One region of the Tumebacillus lipolyticus genome, then DNA from elsewhere that is predicted to be linked to it. Evidence: riboswitches for the same ligand, from Rfam matches in the RefSeq annotation. Region 1 holds a riboswitch; each other region holds the start of a gene.

What was found. Region 1 has a riboswitch for cyclic di-AMP ahead of ACFSOY_RS07510 (Na-translocating system protein MpsC family protein). Riboswitches for the same ligand answer to the same signal wherever they lie in the genome.
Region 2: linked by a shared signal. The riboswitch ahead of ACFSOY_RS09415 (NAD-binding protein) and the one ahead of ACFSOY_RS07510 (Na-translocating system protein MpsC family protein) in region 1 are both predicted to bind cyclic di-AMP.
Region 3: linked by a shared signal. The riboswitch ahead of ACFSOY_RS03110 (C40 family peptidase) and the one ahead of ACFSOY_RS07510 (Na-translocating system protein MpsC family protein) in region 1 are both predicted to bind cyclic di-AMP.
Region 4: linked by a shared signal. The riboswitch ahead of ACFSOY_RS04120 (C40 family peptidase) and the one ahead of ACFSOY_RS07510 (Na-translocating system protein MpsC family protein) in region 1 are both predicted to bind cyclic di-AMP.

The regions. Positions count from the first base shown of each region.
Region 1 covers NZ_JBHUIO010000005.1:450,978-455,184, forward strand. The annotation lists gene kdpA (potassium-transporting ATPase subunit KdpA) at 1-1,024, opposite strand, end outside; gene ACFSOY_RS07505 (potassium-transporting ATPase subunit F) at 1,083-1,163, opposite strand; gene ACFSOY_RS07510 (Na-translocating system protein MpsC family protein) at 1,577-1,945, opposite strand; cyclic di-AMP (ydaO/yuaA leader) riboswitch at 2,190-2,336, opposite strand; gene ACFSOY_RS07515 (MraY family glycosyltransferase) at 2,436-3,425, opposite strand; gene ACFSOY_RS07520 (hypothetical protein) at 3,834-3,977, shown strand; gene ACFSOY_RS07525 (IreB family regulatory phosphoprotein) at 4,015-4,207, opposite strand, start outside.
Region 2 covers NZ_JBHUIO010000005.1:898,647-902,853, forward strand. The annotation lists gene ACFSOY_RS09400 (helix-turn-helix domain-containing protein) at 1-291, opposite strand, end outside; gene ACFSOY_RS09405 (hypothetical protein) at 459-587, opposite strand; gene ACFSOY_RS09410 (helix-turn-helix domain-containing protein) at 587-1,774, opposite strand; gene ACFSOY_RS09415 (NAD-binding protein) at 2,114-2,536, opposite strand; cyclic di-AMP (ydaO/yuaA leader) riboswitch at 2,545-2,691, opposite strand; gene ACFSOY_RS09420 (L-threonylcarbamoyladenylate synthase) at 2,783-3,805, opposite strand; gene ACFSOY_RS09425 (GNAT family N-acetyltransferase) at 3,904-4,207, opposite strand, start outside.
Region 3 covers NZ_JBHUIO010000002.1:831,972-836,178, forward strand. The annotation lists gene ACFSOY_RS03100 (phosphoglucomutase/phosphomannomutase family protein) at 35-1,435, opposite strand; gene ACFSOY_RS03105 (hypothetical protein) at 1,578-1,730, shown strand; cyclic di-AMP (ydaO/yuaA leader) riboswitch at 1,833-1,976, shown strand; gene ACFSOY_RS03110 (C40 family peptidase) at 1,984-2,844, shown strand; gene ACFSOY_RS03115 (DNA alkylation repair protein) at 2,910-3,596, opposite strand; gene ACFSOY_RS03120 (CotS family spore coat protein) at 3,738-4,207, opposite strand, start outside.
Region 4 covers NZ_JBHUIO010000002.1:1,022,259-1,026,465, forward strand. The annotation lists gene yqeH (ribosome biogenesis GTPase YqeH) at 1-349, opposite strand, end outside; gene ACFSOY_RS04110 (YqeG family HAD IIIA-type phosphatase) at 358-873, opposite strand; gene ACFSOY_RS04115 (hypothetical protein) at 1,155-1,289, opposite strand; gene ACFSOY_RS04120 (C40 family peptidase) at 1,554-2,231, opposite strand; cyclic di-AMP (ydaO/yuaA leader) riboswitch at 2,239-2,373, opposite strand; gene ACFSOY_RS04125 (serine hydrolase) at 2,467-3,273, opposite strand; gene ACFSOY_RS04130 (putative motility protein) at 3,416-3,571, shown strand; gene ACFSOY_RS04135 (non-ribosomal peptide synthetase) at 3,698-4,207, opposite strand, start outside.

The sequences.
Region 1 (4,207 bases):
CCGAGGCGGTGGTGACGACCGAGTACAGCGCAGATTGCGCCACCCCCAGGCGAACCTCCTTGCCCTCCATGCTCCCATGATCTTGGGCCAGGCCAAGCCCGCTCAAAACGGGGTTGCCCGCATACTCATTGGCCAGTGACACGCCGAGAAACAGCACGAAGATCATCGCCATCGAGACAAACAGCACCCGCCCCTGTTTCGGGTTGCCCACCATCCGACCATAGGTGAACGGAAGCGCGGTGGGGAGCAGCAGCATCAATAGCATTTGGATCGTGTTGCTGAGCGCTCCCGGATTTTCAAACGGGTGTGCCGAGTTGGCCCCAAAGTGTCCGCCGCCGTTGTTGCCGAGCTCTTTGATCGAGAGCAGCGAGGCGACCGGGCCGCGCGCGATCTGCTGTTCAGTACCGCTGAGCGTGTGCGCGGTCACCGGCTGCTCCAATGTCTGCGGAACGCCGAGCAAGAGGAAGAGCAGCGCGGCCACGATGGAGATCGGCAAGAGAATGCGGACGATGCTGCGCACCAGATCGACGAAAAAGTTGCCGAGCGGCTTTCCGGCAAGCCCGCGCATGCAGGCGATCACCACAGCGAGCGCGGTCGCCGGCGCGGTGAACATCATGAAGATGATGCCGATCAGCTGGGACAGATAAGACAGGCCGCTCTCCCCGCTGTAATGTTGCAGGTTGGTGTTGGTCATGAACGAGATCGCCGTGTTAAAAGCTAACGTCGGCTCCATGCTGCCGATCTGACTGGGGTTGAGCGGCAGTGACCCTTGGAAGCGAAACACCAGATAGACCAGCACGATCATCACGGTGTTCAGCAGCACGACTGCACCCGCATACTGCTTCCACGTCTGGTTCTCCATCCGCACACCGCCGATCGCAAACAAGGTGCGCTCGATCGGAGCAAACAGCTTGTCGATCCCGCTCCGCTTTTCCGTATCGAAGGCGCTGGCAACGTAGCGGCCGACCGGGCGTGCCAGCAACAGTGCAGCGAGCAGTGTCAAAATGATAGCTAACAAATCGATCGTCACAAGAATCCCTCCACAATCTTTCCGAAATGTTGATCAAGGTTATTGATATCGATCAAAATTTTTCCGGCCGTACCAAGGCGAAGATCAGATAGCAGATCAGGGCAATCACGATGCCGCCCAACAACCACATCATCTTCCCTCACTCCCTTCCTCGCTCACCTTGCTTGCAAAGCGGAGCAACCACAACATCAACAGCGTAAGTGTCACTATGCTTCCGATCATCAGCGCATCGAGCATGCACGTTCCTCCTCCATCCGTTCTTGGACTTGTGTCGCTTCATCCGTTCTTGCCGCTTGCGGAGAACCGGTCGTCCGAACCGCGCTGGCTCGCACGCCGGTTCTCCGGCAAGAAACAAAAAGACCGGTGCCCCTTCAACGCCTGAAACAGGTTCGAATGATCAGAACCATGTTTCGCTCGTCAAAGTCTGCACCGGTCTACGTAACGCCTGGCAACCGCTCAGCAGTTCCCCTGCATTCTGTCTCCCTGTAGTGAAAAAGACTTCTGCTACCTCGTCGATCTCGGGGTCCGTACGCCCGCCCAGATCTGCTATTTCAGCTTTTTTTCCAGATCGCAATCTAAAATGTACATCTCGACCTGCTCTCCAATTCGCGTGGAGATGTCGCTATGGCTGGAGATCACCTGACATTCTGTGATTCTGGAGATGATCGCTTCCGACTCTTCGCTGTAGTTCTCCCGCAAAATCTGCCGCATCTCTTTGACCAGCCGCTTGCCACGATCCGACTTGACGAGATGCTTCTCCTCATGGGTCAGCACCCCTTTCAGCCGAACGATCACCATGTCGCGAATGATATAGGTCTTGGTCTCTTGCGGTCCCCGGCCTAAGATCTCTCGCTGCAGCTTGATGTACGCCTCGCTGATATCAGACTCCATCTTGTTCTTCGCATTCGGTGCCATTTGATCTTCAATCCCCTTTTTCGGTGAGAATCGCACAAAGAATGGCACAACAAAACCGGTGCTGATCTCAACCTGTAAGTTAGAAAATACAAAGGTCAAAATCTACACCGGTCTACAAATCGCCACGCGAATGCTCGCTTTGCGTCATGTCTCCCTGTGAGACCAACTTATGAAAGACTCCAGTTAAAACGGTGTCTTCTGTTTCAAGGAAACACAAAAAGACCGTTCCAACTAGAAGGTCTTCTGACCCTCCCTGCATTAGCCGACGAAGTTAGCTGACGGGTAGGATGGCAAGGAAGTTCCTCATCCCTCTCGCGCACTGCGAGATTAACCCCAGAAGATCGGGTCCTCCGCTCTTGAAAGTAAGTCCAAGATTAGGCCATGTTTCAGTTGTTGAATCAAATATACTGCCCTCCGAGCACTTTGGCAAGACCTATTTTTGTAAAAAAAGCTCCTTCCCTGAAACTGAGGAAGGAGCGATCCGTACGCATTATCTGTAGTTGACGAGCAGCACGACGATCGAGGCAAGCGAGAAACAGATGCCGAGCAAATACATGACCGATACGGTCTGCACTTGGTTCATGCCGCTGCGCATCAGCGTGTGGTGCGTGTGCGATTTGTCAGCCTGATGCAGCGGTCGACGCTCTTTGATCCGTCTGAACAGCACGAACATCGTGTCGAAGATCGGAACGCCGAGCGCGAGCACCGGCACGATCAGCGAGACGAACGTCGCCGACTTGAACGCGCCGTCGACCGCCAGAGCGGCCAGCGCAAAGCCGAGGAAGGTCGCCCCCGAATCGCCCATGAAGATCCGAGCCGGGTGAAAGTTGTGTTTCAAGAAGGCAAGCGATACGCCGATCAGCGCCACCGCATAGAAAGCGACCGGACCATTGCCCGAAAGGATCGCGATGAAGAGCAAGGTGATCGCCGAGATCGAGGAGATCCCTGCTGCCAGACCGTCCACGCCGTCCAAGAAGTTGAGCATGTTCGTCAGCGCGACGACCCAGAGCACGGTCGCAGCGATCGAGATCCATTCCATGCCGTGGTCAGCAAAAGAATAGTAGGGCAGATCGATCCACGGAATGGTGATCGCTTCCACCTTTACATCAAATCCGACCAAGATTAAAGCTGCCGCAATATGTGTCAACAGTTTCGGCCACGCCGGAAAGTCTTTGCCGCGGGTCTTGTAATAATCGTCGAGCACACCGACCGCAAACAGAAGCAAGCCGCCCAGCGCGATTCCATAAAACGTGTCGTCCACTTCTCCGAAGAACAGTTGAATTAATAATGTGGAGATGATAAATCCAAAATAGATCGCCGCACCGCCGAGCACCGGAATCGGTTCCTTGTGCAGTTTCCGAGGGTTCGGCATGTCTACAAACCCTGTCTTCAACGCCAGCTTGCGCAGATAAGGCACCATAAAGTACACGAGCGCAAACGAGACGATCAAAGTCAGCGTCAGCATTTGTGGGGATTGCATTTTGTTCGTAAGCCTCCCTCTGCGCCACAATCTTGGTGAAGGTAGTGTGCGCAAAAATCCACTTTTATTTCCTGAGAAATTAGATACGCTCGCTATGAAAGGAGCGCCAATGTACAGGCGCTCCTTAAAACGTACTCATTATACCAGAGAACTCTGCAATAACGGAAGTTACTATCGGGTAAAAAGAAACGCAAAGAGACGAATTTCGTCATTTTTCAACATTTCGTCCACATTCTCTTCGATTCTCAATAGATAAGACGATCTGAAATTGGAAAACGTTACAGCGATTTCAACATGCTAAAAGATTCGTGCCGATGTCCCGCTTTCTGTCTGGCAGAATCTGCTGTTCTACTCGATCCGCCTCGCTCATACAATCTAGCAAGTAGAAGAGTAGGAGGTAGTTGATCGATGATCAGCGGAATTCTGTTGTTCCACCTCATCGTCATCCCGGTGGTGTTTCTGCTGGGACGCCTGTCCAATCGCATCGCCTTTGTCCGCGTGAAAGCTGAGGCTCGCCAGAGCCTGCCCAACTTTTTGCGAAAGAAAGACTAACAAAAAGCGTTCCTCACGGTGGAGGAACGCTTTTTGCTTACAGCCCTTTGAGGGCAAAATAGTCGTTTAGGATCTGCTCAACGGCCAGCAGGCGGTCCATCTTCGCCATGGTCGTGCGCGCGTTGTTCGCCGAGGTGATGTAGTTGCTCTCCCCCGTGACGATAAAGCCTGCCAATTGACGCGCCGCATCATAGCCTTGCTCGCGCAGAGCAGGCACCACTTTTTCGATG
Region 2 (4,207 bases), 450 kb from region 1:
CAGTTCGAGCAACAGGGGCTGTGCCGTCCTGTACTCTCGTGCTCGCACCATGCTCTTCGCCATCTTAAATTTGCTCGTGTACTCCAGATGGAGCGCAACATCTTCGAGCAGATGATCTAACGATACGTCGAGCCGCTCGGCGATCGCATACAAAATTTTGTACGATGGCCGTGCGCGATCGCTCTCAATCTGCGAGATCATGCTCGGAGTGCAAAGTCCTTGCGCCACTTCAATCTGCGTGATCCCTTTTTGCATGCGCAAATATTTGATGCGTTGACCTAGGGATTTCATAAGATCCTCCTCCAGTTTCCAACCTCCATTGTAAATAGAATAATAGAAGAGTTTCTTTTTGTAACATTTTAAAAAGAATTGGATTGTCAGAGCGAATCGTATGCATATGTCACGCAGGTGATCTGACATAAAAAACCCTCGTCCCGAATCGACGAGGGCTGTCTTTATCACTTGATGGCGCTAAGTCCTACCGGTTCTGGCGGCTTCGTCTGCGCATTTTCGCTACCTGCTGTGCTGCCGATCACCAAACCCATCACCGCGACCAGCAACAGGGCGGATGCGATCCATTTTTTCATCAAAATTCCTCCTCGTATAAATACTCACTTTTTGTATTTGAAAAGATGCGCTTCATTTCGTAGAACTTCATCGAAGTTACAGCGTCACCTTTCAAATAATGATATTCCATCAAACACTTGCTCGCATAATGCCTGACCTTCATGCTCAAGCCAGTATCGTTGAGGACCGATTCTGCAAAAGAAGGATCATCCTTCGCAACTGTGTACATGATCTGCATTTTTGCCCTGTACTCCGGATATTCTTTTGCCAGCTCTGCATATTTGTCCACCATTTTTATCGCGTTCGGGTAGTCGCGCACTTGCATCAGCGACTTCACATACTCCTTGACTGCCAAGATCAGGGTGTCTTCGAACGGTTGGGCGATGTTGATCGCAGCGGTCAGCGCTCGAATCGCCGTCTTGTAATTCCGCAGGAAGTATTCATAGTGTGCGACGTTGATCAGCGCGGTGCCGATCTGCTTGCCATCCTTCGTCCGCTCAAACTCTTCCAGCGAACGGTAGGCATACTTTTTCGCCTGTTCCAGATTCCCGCGTTCCTCTTCCATCTTCATTCGCACATAGTAGGTGATGCCCAGCTTGTTCGGGTCCTGCGCGTACGCCGCTTCCACAAATTCGAGCAGCTCTTCAAAGTTGCTATACTCCTTGCGAATCGTGTGCGACTGCATCATGTTGATCGTCACCAGGTGCAACAGCTGCTTGTCACCATATTCGGCTTCGACGCTCTTCGCATACTCAAACGCGGACAGCCACGTTCGATGTGCTTCCTCATACTGCTCCTGCAGGAATTGCACCTTGCCCAGATTGTTCAGCGCCAGCCCTCGCTCCGTCTTCCCCATCGCAAGCTGAACCACTTCGGCGGCGATCGAACGCGCGCGCGTAAGCATCACTTTCGTCCTTCGCTTCCCCATGACCAGCGCGATCAGCTCTTGTTCTTTCGCAAGGAGATCCTCCTGCTTCAAGCGGCTTGCGGAGATGCCCAACCCGTTCGCAATCTGCTCCAGCTCGGAAGGTGCGATGCGCCTTTCCCCCAAGAGCATCAGTCGCAGCGACTCCCGATTCATCCCGATCCGCTCCGCAAACGAGCGGATGCTCAACCCCTCCCCCAACTCTTCCATCAGTTCGGCGATGCGTCTCCCTAACGGTATCTTGGAGAGCGTCGAGATTGGCACGTACTCAACCGTTGACATGGAATGCCCCCCTGTTTGAACTATATGTTCGAAGGTTAACAAAATGTCAGAAATAATAACTAGTATAAGTATAGTTGGGTATTAGTAGTTTGTACATCAAGTTTTTTGTCGATTTTAATAGTAAAAAATTATTCTTTTCCAGCCATTGCATGATCCGGCACCTGCGCCCTCGGCACTGGCACGATCGATCTGACATAAAAAAGAGCCACAGCGGGAAGGACCGCGTGCGACTCTGTTACCGACTCGGCGTGTTGCTGATGTACCTGCTCAGCCATTTCAAAAAGACCTGAGCTCACTGCGCTCAGGTCTTGTCAAGGTACGTTCAGGGCGACGTTCAACTTACGCCCCGCGCTGCTTGGATTCCCCGTTCAGCACGCGAAACGAATCGCGATTCCAACGGCGCACGCCGACAACTCGGTCGGCCCCAAGGGCGCGATAGGCGCGCATGAAACTTTGATTCTGCGCGACGACGACCACCTTGCTCACGCCAGCTTGCTTCAGCGCTTGCACGATCAGTGCGCTCTCCAGCCAAGCCCCCTCGAAGACGACCGCCGTATCGAACTGGCGAATCCCTTCATGGTTGACCACATCATGCTTGTGCGGCCCGACTTTGATCACCGGCGCGATCACGCTCTGCTCGCGTAAAAATAAGGTCGTTTGTGCACAGAAATCCAGATAGGCGCATTCTACACCCATGGTGTGCAGCGTTTGGACGAACGGAACGGCCGACTCGTCCATCGTGACGATCAGACAACGGTTCATACTTTTCACCCTCTTCTCGCATGGCTTACGAAGTTAGCTGTCGGGTTAGGGTGGCAAGAGAGTTCAAGTTCACCCTTTCTGCTGCAGCAGAATTCACCCCAGAAAAATTGGGTCCTCCGCTTCCGGCGTTCACCGGAACTCAGCCTTCATAATCGGTTGTCACACCTCTATTATACATGATTCACCGCAAAATGTTGAAGCGGAGAGACGCCCAACGTTCGGCTTCCTCTCCGCAAAAAAATGGCATTATGTGTGAATAACTCGATGGCTCGCCGCTTTGCGCAATCGGTTCATGATCGCAAGCCCCACTCCGCTCTCGGGGAACACCTCAGCATAGATCACATCCGCATGCTCATGGTCGAACTGGCGGATCGCATCGTACAGCCCAGCGGCCACCGTCGCAAGCTCGCGGCGGCGACCGCAGGCGATGACGATCGCTCCCGGATACTCGTTCGCTCGCTCCTCGGTGGTCAGCACACCGACGCGATGCCCCGCTCGCTTCGCCTGCTCGACGCGCTCGGCGATCACCTCTTGATCGCGCTCTCCTGCGACCAGCCACATCTCCCCGCGCGGCGCATAGTGCGTATATTTCACCCCGGGCGACTTCGGCGTGCCGACGCCGCTGGCAAGCACCGGGTCGATCTGCACCTCGCCGAGCACCTCTGCGAGCATCTCGCGGGTCACGCCGCCCGGGCGCAAGATCATCGGCACCGGGCCGGACAGGTCGAGCACCGTCGATTCGACGCCCACGCCTGCCGCTCCGCCATCGACCACGCCCGCGATGCGCCCGCTCAGATCTTCCAGCACATGGGCGGCTGTCGTCGGGCTCGGACGTCCCGATCGGTTGGCGCTCGGCGCGGCCAGCGGCATGCCCGCCGCATCGATCAACTGCAGCGCGATCAGATGGTCGGGCATGCGAACGCCGACCGTATCGAGCCCTGCCGTCACCTCGCTCGGCACGCGATCGCTCACCGGCAACACGAGCGTCAGCGGCCCTGGCCAGAATCGCTCCATGCACCGCTTCGCCGCATCCGGCACCGCGCGCACCACCTTGTCCACATCTTCTCGCCTCGCGATGTGGACGATCAGCGGGTTGTCTGACGGCCTGCCTTTCGCCTGAAAGATCTTGCTCACCGCCGCCGCATCGAACGCGTTCGCCCCCAGCCCGTAGACCGTCTCCGTCGGAAACCCGACCACATCACCGCCCGCGAGCAATGCTGCCGCCTCCGCAAGTTCACTCTCTGTCGTTCCAAATCGTTTCGTCTCCATGTTCAACCGTCCCTGTTCGTTTTCGTGTGTCCTTAGTATAGCAAAACGACAGGGAAAAACATGAACAATTTTCGCAGAAAACTGCGGAACGTTTGTTCTTATTTATTCACACTATCCACAGCGCTGTGTGGATAACTTGTGGATGCAATTTTCTTGACCATCGCCACCGCCTCCTGCTGACTATACGCCAGGAAGTGTTGGCATTGGGCTACAGCCTGCGGGAGCTGCTCCTTGTCGATTGTGGAAAACCCGATGTGGATAAACAGTGGAGCCGTTGTGGATTGTGTGAGTAAATACAGCTCTTCCACATCGGTCGTCTCCACATAGGCGATGAACAGAGCGATCATCTCCGCCCCGATCTGCGCGCTCGTCATCCCGCGCTTGACGACGAGCGAGCGCAAC
Region 3 (4,207 bases), on a different contig from region 1:
GTTCTGTCGCGAGGGAGTCGCGCCTTAAAAACTGCTAGTCGACCAAGCGCTTTGCCGCTGCGATCAGCCGGCTCACATCCTCCGATTCTCGCGCTTCCGCATAGATGCGCAACAGCGGCTCTGTCCCGCTCGCCCGGAACAGGATCCATCTGCCGTCCGAAAGCTTGTATTTGACGCCGTCGAGCGTCTGCACCTCTTCGATCTGATCGCCGGCAAACGTGATCGGCTGCTGGACGAGCGATCGGAAGAGCGACTCCTTTTTCGCTTGGGCGAGCGGCAGGTCGATGCGGTCATACGCGTGATATCCGGCGAGAAACATCAGCTGATCGATCGCATCTGACAACTGCTGGCCGGAGAGCAGCAGATGCTCGATCAACAGCATCCCAGAAAAAATCCCGTCCCGCTCCGGCATGTGCAGCGGGATGCCGATGCCACCGCTTTCCTCGCCGCCGATCAGCACATCTTCCGCCTGCATCAGGCCGCAGATGTGTTTAAATCCGATCGGCACTTCATGCATCTGTACCTCGTACAGATCGGCGATTCGGTCGATCAGCCAAGTGGTGGAAAACGTTTTGACCACCGACCCCGACCATTTGCGGTCGCGCAGCAGATGCAGCGTGAGCAGGGCGAACAAGATCTGTGGCGACACATAATTGCCTTGCGCATCGACCGCCCCGAGCCGATCGCCATCCCCGTCGGTGGCGAGGCCGAGATCTGCCCCAACCTCCAGCACTTTTTCCATCAGCACGCCAAGATTTTTGGGGATCGGCTCCGGGTTGACGCCGCCAAACGTAGGATCTGGATCTGATCGAACCTGTGTGACCTGACAGCCGAGCGCCTCCAGCGCGCGGCTAAAATAGGCGCCCGCCGCACCGTGCATCGCATCGACGACAACGTGCAGCCGCAGCTCTCGATCGAGCGTCGGGGAGAGAAAGCGAAGCAGTTGATCAAAATACGGCTGATCGAGGTTGATCAGCTCGATCATTCCCAACCGCTTCGCACTGTCAAACGGGATGCTCTTCGCAGCCGTCTTGCCGAGGCGTGCGGCGATCTGCGCGATCTCTTCCTCGTTGGCCGGGCCGGCATGCGGCCCTTTCCATTTCACGCCATTCCATACGGCCGGATTGTGGCTGGCGGTGATCATCAGACCGCCGGCCGCGCCGAGATGACGAACCGCGAACGAGAGCAGCGGTGTCGGCGTGACCGAGTCGAACAGATAGACAGGGATGCTGTTCGCAGCTAAAACTTGTGCGCATTCCCGCGCAAAAACATCGGAGAGAAAACGAGTATCATATCCGACGACCACCCCGCTTTCCTGCACCTGTTTCGCGTGCAGTTCGTCGGCGATCGCTTGGCAAACCAGTCTCAGATTGCCGGTCGTAAAGGTGTCGGCGATCTGTCCGCGCCAACCTTCCGTTCCAAATTGAATGTCCATGCGGGCTGTCCCCCCTGCAACCTTGTTGTCAGTGTCTTGTAGCGTATGCAGAACCCTGGGCATTCGTCACGGACTGCGCACATCGGGCGGGCAGGAGCACATACACTGTCAAGGAAAGGATTTGGAAACGGGGGACTGACCGATGTACTTCCTGCTCTTGCGCACCGTCAAGATCCTGCTTGGCGGCGCGATCGCGATCGTGTTTCTCCGAGCGCTGTTCTTCCCGAACGTGCTCGATGTCTTCTTGTTGCTCCTGCTCTTTTTGATCATGGTCGCCATGTTTGTCGGCGCCTGATCTGCGACACCACCCGACCTGTCCGGGTGGTGTTTTTGCGCAAGCGATGCCCTTTTCCAGCCATTCCCGTCTTGTTCCTGCATCTGCCCCATGTTAGCATGAAATGCAAATATGCCGAATCTTGTCGAAAGTCAGGACAAGTACGGGGGACGCTTTACTTTGGGGTGAATGTTCTTCAACTTGGAACAAGGGAAATCCTCTTCCCGAACCCGTCAACTAACCTCGGAGGCGCTTGAGGAGGCAATGCAATAAAATGAAATCGTGGGGCACAAAGTTGGCCATCAGCGCAATTGCGATGGTCGGAATTTTTTGTCAAGTACAAGGTGATGCAGAGGCTGCCGATTCTTCGATCTACAAAGTCCAGCTGAACGACAAGCTGATCTCGTTCCCAGACGCGAAACCGTTTGTGGACGGATCGAGCCGGATGCAGGTGCCGATCCGATTTTTGACCGAGTCGATGGGCTACAAAGTCGACTGGAAGCAGGAAGGCACGCAAGTTTCTGTCACGCTGTCGAAAGGAAACGACACCGTCCAGCTAAAGACTGGGGACGCGCGGATCTTGATCAACGGACAGGCAGAGTGGATGGATACGAAGCCGGTCTTGAAGTCTGATCGCACGTTCGTGCCGATCCGCTTCGCCACAGAAGCTCTGGATGCGAACGTCAGTTGGCACGCACCGTCGCTCTCGGCGATCATCGCGACAGATGGACGGGCTCACCAAGCGCTTGCACCCACCTATGTACCGCCGAGCGAGAAGATCATCCAATCGGCAAAATCCTATCTTGGCGTGCCATACCTCTGGGGGGGCATGACGCCGAGCGGATTCGATTGCTCTGGCTTCACGCAGTATGTGTTTGCGAAAAACGGCCTTTCCTTGCCGCGCGTTTCCCGCGACCAGTACACGGTGGGTCAGTCGGTCGCCAAAAGCAATCTGAAAGCGGGAGATCTCGTCTTCTTCTCGCTCAGTCAGCCTGGCGTCGTCGGCCATGTGGGGATCTACCTCGGCAACGGAGAGTTTATATCTGCCGCCAGTTCCCGCGGTGTCAGCATCGCCAACATCAACGACCCCTATTATTGGGGCTCCCGCTACATCGGAGCGAAGCGAACTTTCTAGCACTTGTACCCAGAGATGAAAAAGACACCGCAGCTGTGGTGTCTTTTTCATCTCTTTTCGGCAGGTCACGCTTTCGCTTTGGCCAGCTTTCTCTGCTTCATCTTATTGATATAGGCGGTCGCATCTGGTGTTTTACAGGCGGTCTCCCCATGATCGACCTTCACTTTCCCAATCGCCGCCGCAAGTTGTAGCGCTTTCGCCTCCAGCAGATCGTTGCGCGACCCGATGGCGATCAGCGCCGTGTTCATCGCCTCTTTGATCCGGTTTTTGCTCTGATGGATGCCTGTCCCGATCTTTTCGAGAAAGGGTTCAAAAAACTCGTCCGGCAGCGGCTCCTTTCCGAGCGCGAGCTGCGTGAGCATCTGCCAGCCTGCCCTGCCCACCCATTCCTCTTCTGAGCGAATCCACGCTACCATCAACGCTTGGGCAAATGGGGTCTTGCTCGCCAGATTGCTCGTCAGCACATCGGTCAGCGTGTGGTCGGTCAGGCACTCCACCCAGGTGTGAAGCTGCGCTTCCTCGATCAGCTTCGGATCGGCGATCATCGTCGCAACCACTCGCGCCTCCCAATTTCCCGTCTCCCACAGCTGCTCAGTCAACCGCTGATCTTTTTTGATCTCCTTGGCCAACTTCTTCATCTCCGCAAAGGACACACCGAACATGTTGACGCCGATCCCATGTCGCCCATACACTTTTCGGTTCTGTTCCGTCCCCATCGCTTCCAGTTTGGCAAGCACTTCTGCCAGCTCCATCAGATCACCACCCTCTCGGTCAGTTCCTCTCATTATATACGATCACCTTCATCCAGCCTACGCATCGCCTGTTCCCTGACTGCCAAAGAACAGCAAAAGAGCTGCCCCTCCTGAACGGCAGCTCTGGCAGCGTTAGTTCGCTTATCGCCCCGGACGCCATGGTCCCGGCTTCTGCTTGCGGCGCGGCTTGATTCGTGGAGCAGCATCTGGCAGAACGGAGCGACTGTCCGTGCGCCGTTCCTCCAGCCCTTTTTCATGGCTGGCCAGCCGAACCTCAGACGATTCTTCCCGCTCGTGTATCGAAGCGCTTTCGGACAGATCGACCGCATGCGCTTCTGGCGCCTCCCACCCATCCGCACGGCTTTCCACCGACGAGGACTCCATCGCTTCCAGATCGTCATACGATTCCAGCCCTTCCAAATGGGGGGCGAAGGACGGGGCGGACAAGTTCAGCCCGTAGCGGGCGATCAGATCCTGTACGAACATCTCCCTGCCCTCATCGAGCGCTAACTGTTTGCGGAATCTGCTGGAAAAGCGCTCAGCATCCCAATCCCGCTTGCGCTCAAAGTACGCTTCGACCACCTCTAGCGTGCGCTTGGGAAAGGAAAGGT
Region 4 (4,207 bases), on a different contig from region 1:
AGTTGGTGACTTTCGGCAGCAAGTCCGCTTTGTTGGCGACGAGGATGATCGGATTTTGGCCCACATATCTGTTGATCTCTTTCACCCAAGAGCCGGCGAAATCGAACAGATCGACCACTTTCACGACCAATGCTGGCCGCTTGCCGATGTCGCGAAGAATCTTTTGAAAGCCTGCGTTGTCGAGCGTGACCGGCGCGACATCGCTGTAATGTTTGATCCGATAGCATCGCTGACAAACCGGATATTCTCGTTCGATCACCGAGTTTAACGGGGCATACCCCGGCTGCTCTTTCTCTTCTGTCTGGATGCCAATGCCGCAGCCAGTACAAATCAAATCCATCTCGGACATCTGTTCATTCACTCCCAAGGAATCATTCCGCGGCGGCGCAGGATCGAGAAGGCGATGCGCTCCATCATCCGCAACACTTTCGTGCCGATCCACTCTTTCTCTGCCACCGGCATGACGAGGATCGTATACATGTTCATCCGGTTGCCACCGAGCACGTCGGTGAACAGCTGATCGCCGATCATCACCGTCTCCTCGCGCCGGGTGCCCAGCATGTCGAGCGCGCGCAGAAAAGGAGCGCGCTTCGGCTTGCGCGCACGACCGATAAAGGGGATGTTCAACGGCTTGGAAAACCGCTCCACCCGATGATCTTTGTTGTTCGAAACGATGCACACTTTGATCCCGCGCGTATCGCGCACATGGTCGAGCCATTCGATCAGCTTAGGCGTGGCATCCGGTTCATCCCAGCGAACCAACGTGTTGTCAAGGTCGGTGATGATCGCCTTCACCCCGCGCTGTTCCAGCTGATCGAGATCGATGTCGAAAACCGATTCTACATAGAGATCGGGTATCAATTGAGTCAACATTTTCTTTTCACCTCAAAAGGTATCCGGTTGTACTAGCATTCCTTTCATCTGTAGAGAATATCACAGATGGAAACGTTTCAACAATTTGTTAACACAGTGATCGTGCAGTTCCCTATCGCTTTGCCTTAGGCAATAGTACCATGAAACATCAGGATGTATTACATTATTTTTCCCAAGCCCAAACGGATCGACAAGCGATCAGGAATAGAGACGATCTCGCGCTCCATATGCATAATCAAACCTCTAGGAGCAAAGGAGGGATTCCTGTAGGTCGCATCGATCTAACTGGCAGCGTTCACCTGCTCGATCTGCTGTTGGAAAACCAGATCGCACGCTGCGCAGCAAACCAGCTCAAACGTCGCATAGCGGTAAAAAGGTCGTACATCGTTCGCATCGCAGATCAGTAAGCGCGCCATACATGCGCTTAGATCCTAATGGCACCTACGGCTGGCTGGAACAGTACGAATCGATCTTAGACGAGCATCCTCATCTGGTCGAATGGGAGGAATCATGAGAAATGAAAAAACCTCTGTTCCCGGCTCGAGGGTAGGACAGAGGTTTTTTCGTATGTTTCTTTACTGTTGTATTGATGTAATTAGACAGAAGTAGATAAATTCCTTTTCGACATCTCTGGTAATTTTTGAGGAATCCACACTTTATTGTCAAAGGAATCGATCAGATTAGAGGTATGAACGTGCGCCGATATAGCGCGCGCCCCAATAGCCGCCACTTAGCGTGTCCACCTTCACTCCGTACGTCGAGTCGGCCGAGATAAACTGACCATTGCCGAGATAGATCCCGACATGAGTCGCCCCTGGGCCATACGTGGAGAAAAAGACCAGATCGCCCGCTTTGGGAGAGGTCGTCTGCGTGCCGCCTTTGTACATATCGGTGGAGATGCGCGGCAGATGCACGCCTTGCTGTGCCATCACATAGGAGACATATCCAGAGCAGTCAAAGCCGCTCGGCGTGTTGCCCGCCCATTTGTAAGGCACTCCCACATATTTCATCGCAGTCTCGACCACCTGAGGGGTGGCGGGACGGAGCTTCGCCGCCGCTTGGTCGATCAGCGGACCGGTCGTGGCACCGACCTTACCATTTTGCTCCAATCCGTGAGCAGCCTGAAATTTCTTGACTGCAGTCGCCGTGATCTCCCCATAGTAGCCGGTGTTTTCCGGATAGGAGAAGTATCCGAGCAGTCGCAGATCCTGTTGAAGCTTCGTCACATTCGAACCGGTGGAGCCGATCACGAGCATATGATCCCCATACGCATCCGGCGCCGCTTGAACTGCAGACGCCGCCACTGGAGACGCGATCATGATCATCGCAAGCATGCAAACTCTCAGCTGACGTTTCATAAAATGATTGACCTCCCGCAAGGCCTCCGAGGTTAGTTGACGGGTTCGGGTCGAGAGCAACCCTCCGCCAGATGGCGGTTCACCCCAAAATTCTAAAATATCCCCCGTACTGAAAATTTTTCAGATTCGGCCAAAACTCAACAAAAAAAATTCTATCATACGAATTGTCAGATTTCAATAAAAACAAGAGTGTCATCTCTGACAAAACTGTGATCATGTCTCTGTTTGACACCGATCAGCGAGCGGTCGCCGCATAGAGCAGTCGCCCGATGTCCCCCATCAGCTGATGCGCGTCTTTGCGCTCGGCGATCTCTTTGCCAAAGACGGAGACGGCAAACGTATTGCGCGGGAAATAAAGCAATCCCATATCATGGTCGGTGCCGTTGATCCAGCCGGTCTTATGCGCACACTCCCAGAGCGGTAGTTCACCGATCGGCCCATCCTGTGTCGGCAGTTGGCTGGGCAGACCTTCGTTATGCTTTTGCATCTTCATGATCTTGATCATCTCCGAACAGGCTCGCCAGGAGACCACTTTTCCGGTTGCGATCAGCTTCAACAGCTCGGTCATCTCGCGAGGAGTGATCGTGTTGTAATGTTCAACCTTTGCCGGAATCACCGAAAGCTTGTTATAAAAGCGGCTGTTTTGCAGCCCCCACTCGGCCATCGCCGCCTGAATCGCCTCCGTGCCGATCTGATCGATCAGAACGTTGGTCGCCGTGTTGTCGCTGTCGATGATCATCAGCACCGTGTAATCATAGATCGGCAGTTGCAGGCCGGGGCTTACGTTTTGCAAAAGACCTGAGCCTGGCACCATGTCTTCCGCCCGCAAAGCAAGCGTATCGGAAAAGCTGAATTTGCCTTTCGCAACCTGATCGAATACGGCCGCCATGATCGGTACTTTGATGATGCTCGCCGCGTAAAACCACTCATCCGCTTGCGATTGAAACTCGCTTTGCGATTCGAAATGATAGATCGACACCCCGTACGTTCCCTTCGCGTCATCGATCATCTTTTGCAACGCAGGCTGTAATTCTGTCAGCATTTCCTTCACTCCTCTCCCCTTTTCCTTTCGGCAGCGGAGCGACTTCATCCTGCTTTTGGTCGATCGGTCGCTTTTTGACCGATTTTTGACTAGAGTTCATATGATTCTGTCGATTATACTTATTTCATTGGAGGTGTTTTGCATGGAAGTTTCCAGCGTCTCACAAGCGGTCAATCTGTGGGCTCTGAAACAGGCGATGAACATGGGCCAGTCCCAAGCTCCCGCCCAGCTGCAGATCGTCAACCAACTGGCATCCCTCGACCCGATGCGCGGTCAGATGATCGACATTCGGGTCTGACAGCAGCAGAAAGCCTGTCGCTCTTCAGGAGCGACAGGCTTTCTGCGTTTTCGATACCCTACCATTTGAAAAGGTGTATTCAGACGAGGGGAGTACCCGTATGTCCAGGTTCTCCCACCGCCGACTCTAAGATCTGTTCCTCTGTAGAAGCTCTGCGATGTGCTGCACCTGAGGAGCGCGAATGATCGAATGGTGCGTCGCTCGCACCTCAACCGTTCCGATGTTTGTCAAAACTGCTTCCCACCCGTTGTGCTCCCGCCGCTCTCGACTCATAGAACTGTCTGCCCGAAACAGCATGACCGGTCTGTCATACCCTTTCGGACTGTACCTGCGCAGGGCGCGAAGGTTGGCACGGAAGACGGCGATCCAAGGTTTGATCTGCTCCAGCTTATATTCGGCTGGGATCAACTCCAACTCGGCGAGCTGTTCAAGAAGGAATCGCAAGCGTTCGCCCTCCGTTTGTAACATGTTGTATTGAGCGAGCTTCTCAGAGGAAATCTGTTTGCCGTATCGACTCGCAAGATCGTGTGCAAACATGGCGAGCTCATCCATTTCTGACTTATCTTCTCGCAACTGCGAATCGATCAAGATCACCGACTCCACCTCTTCACCTGCCTGTTCGAGCTGCCTTGCCAT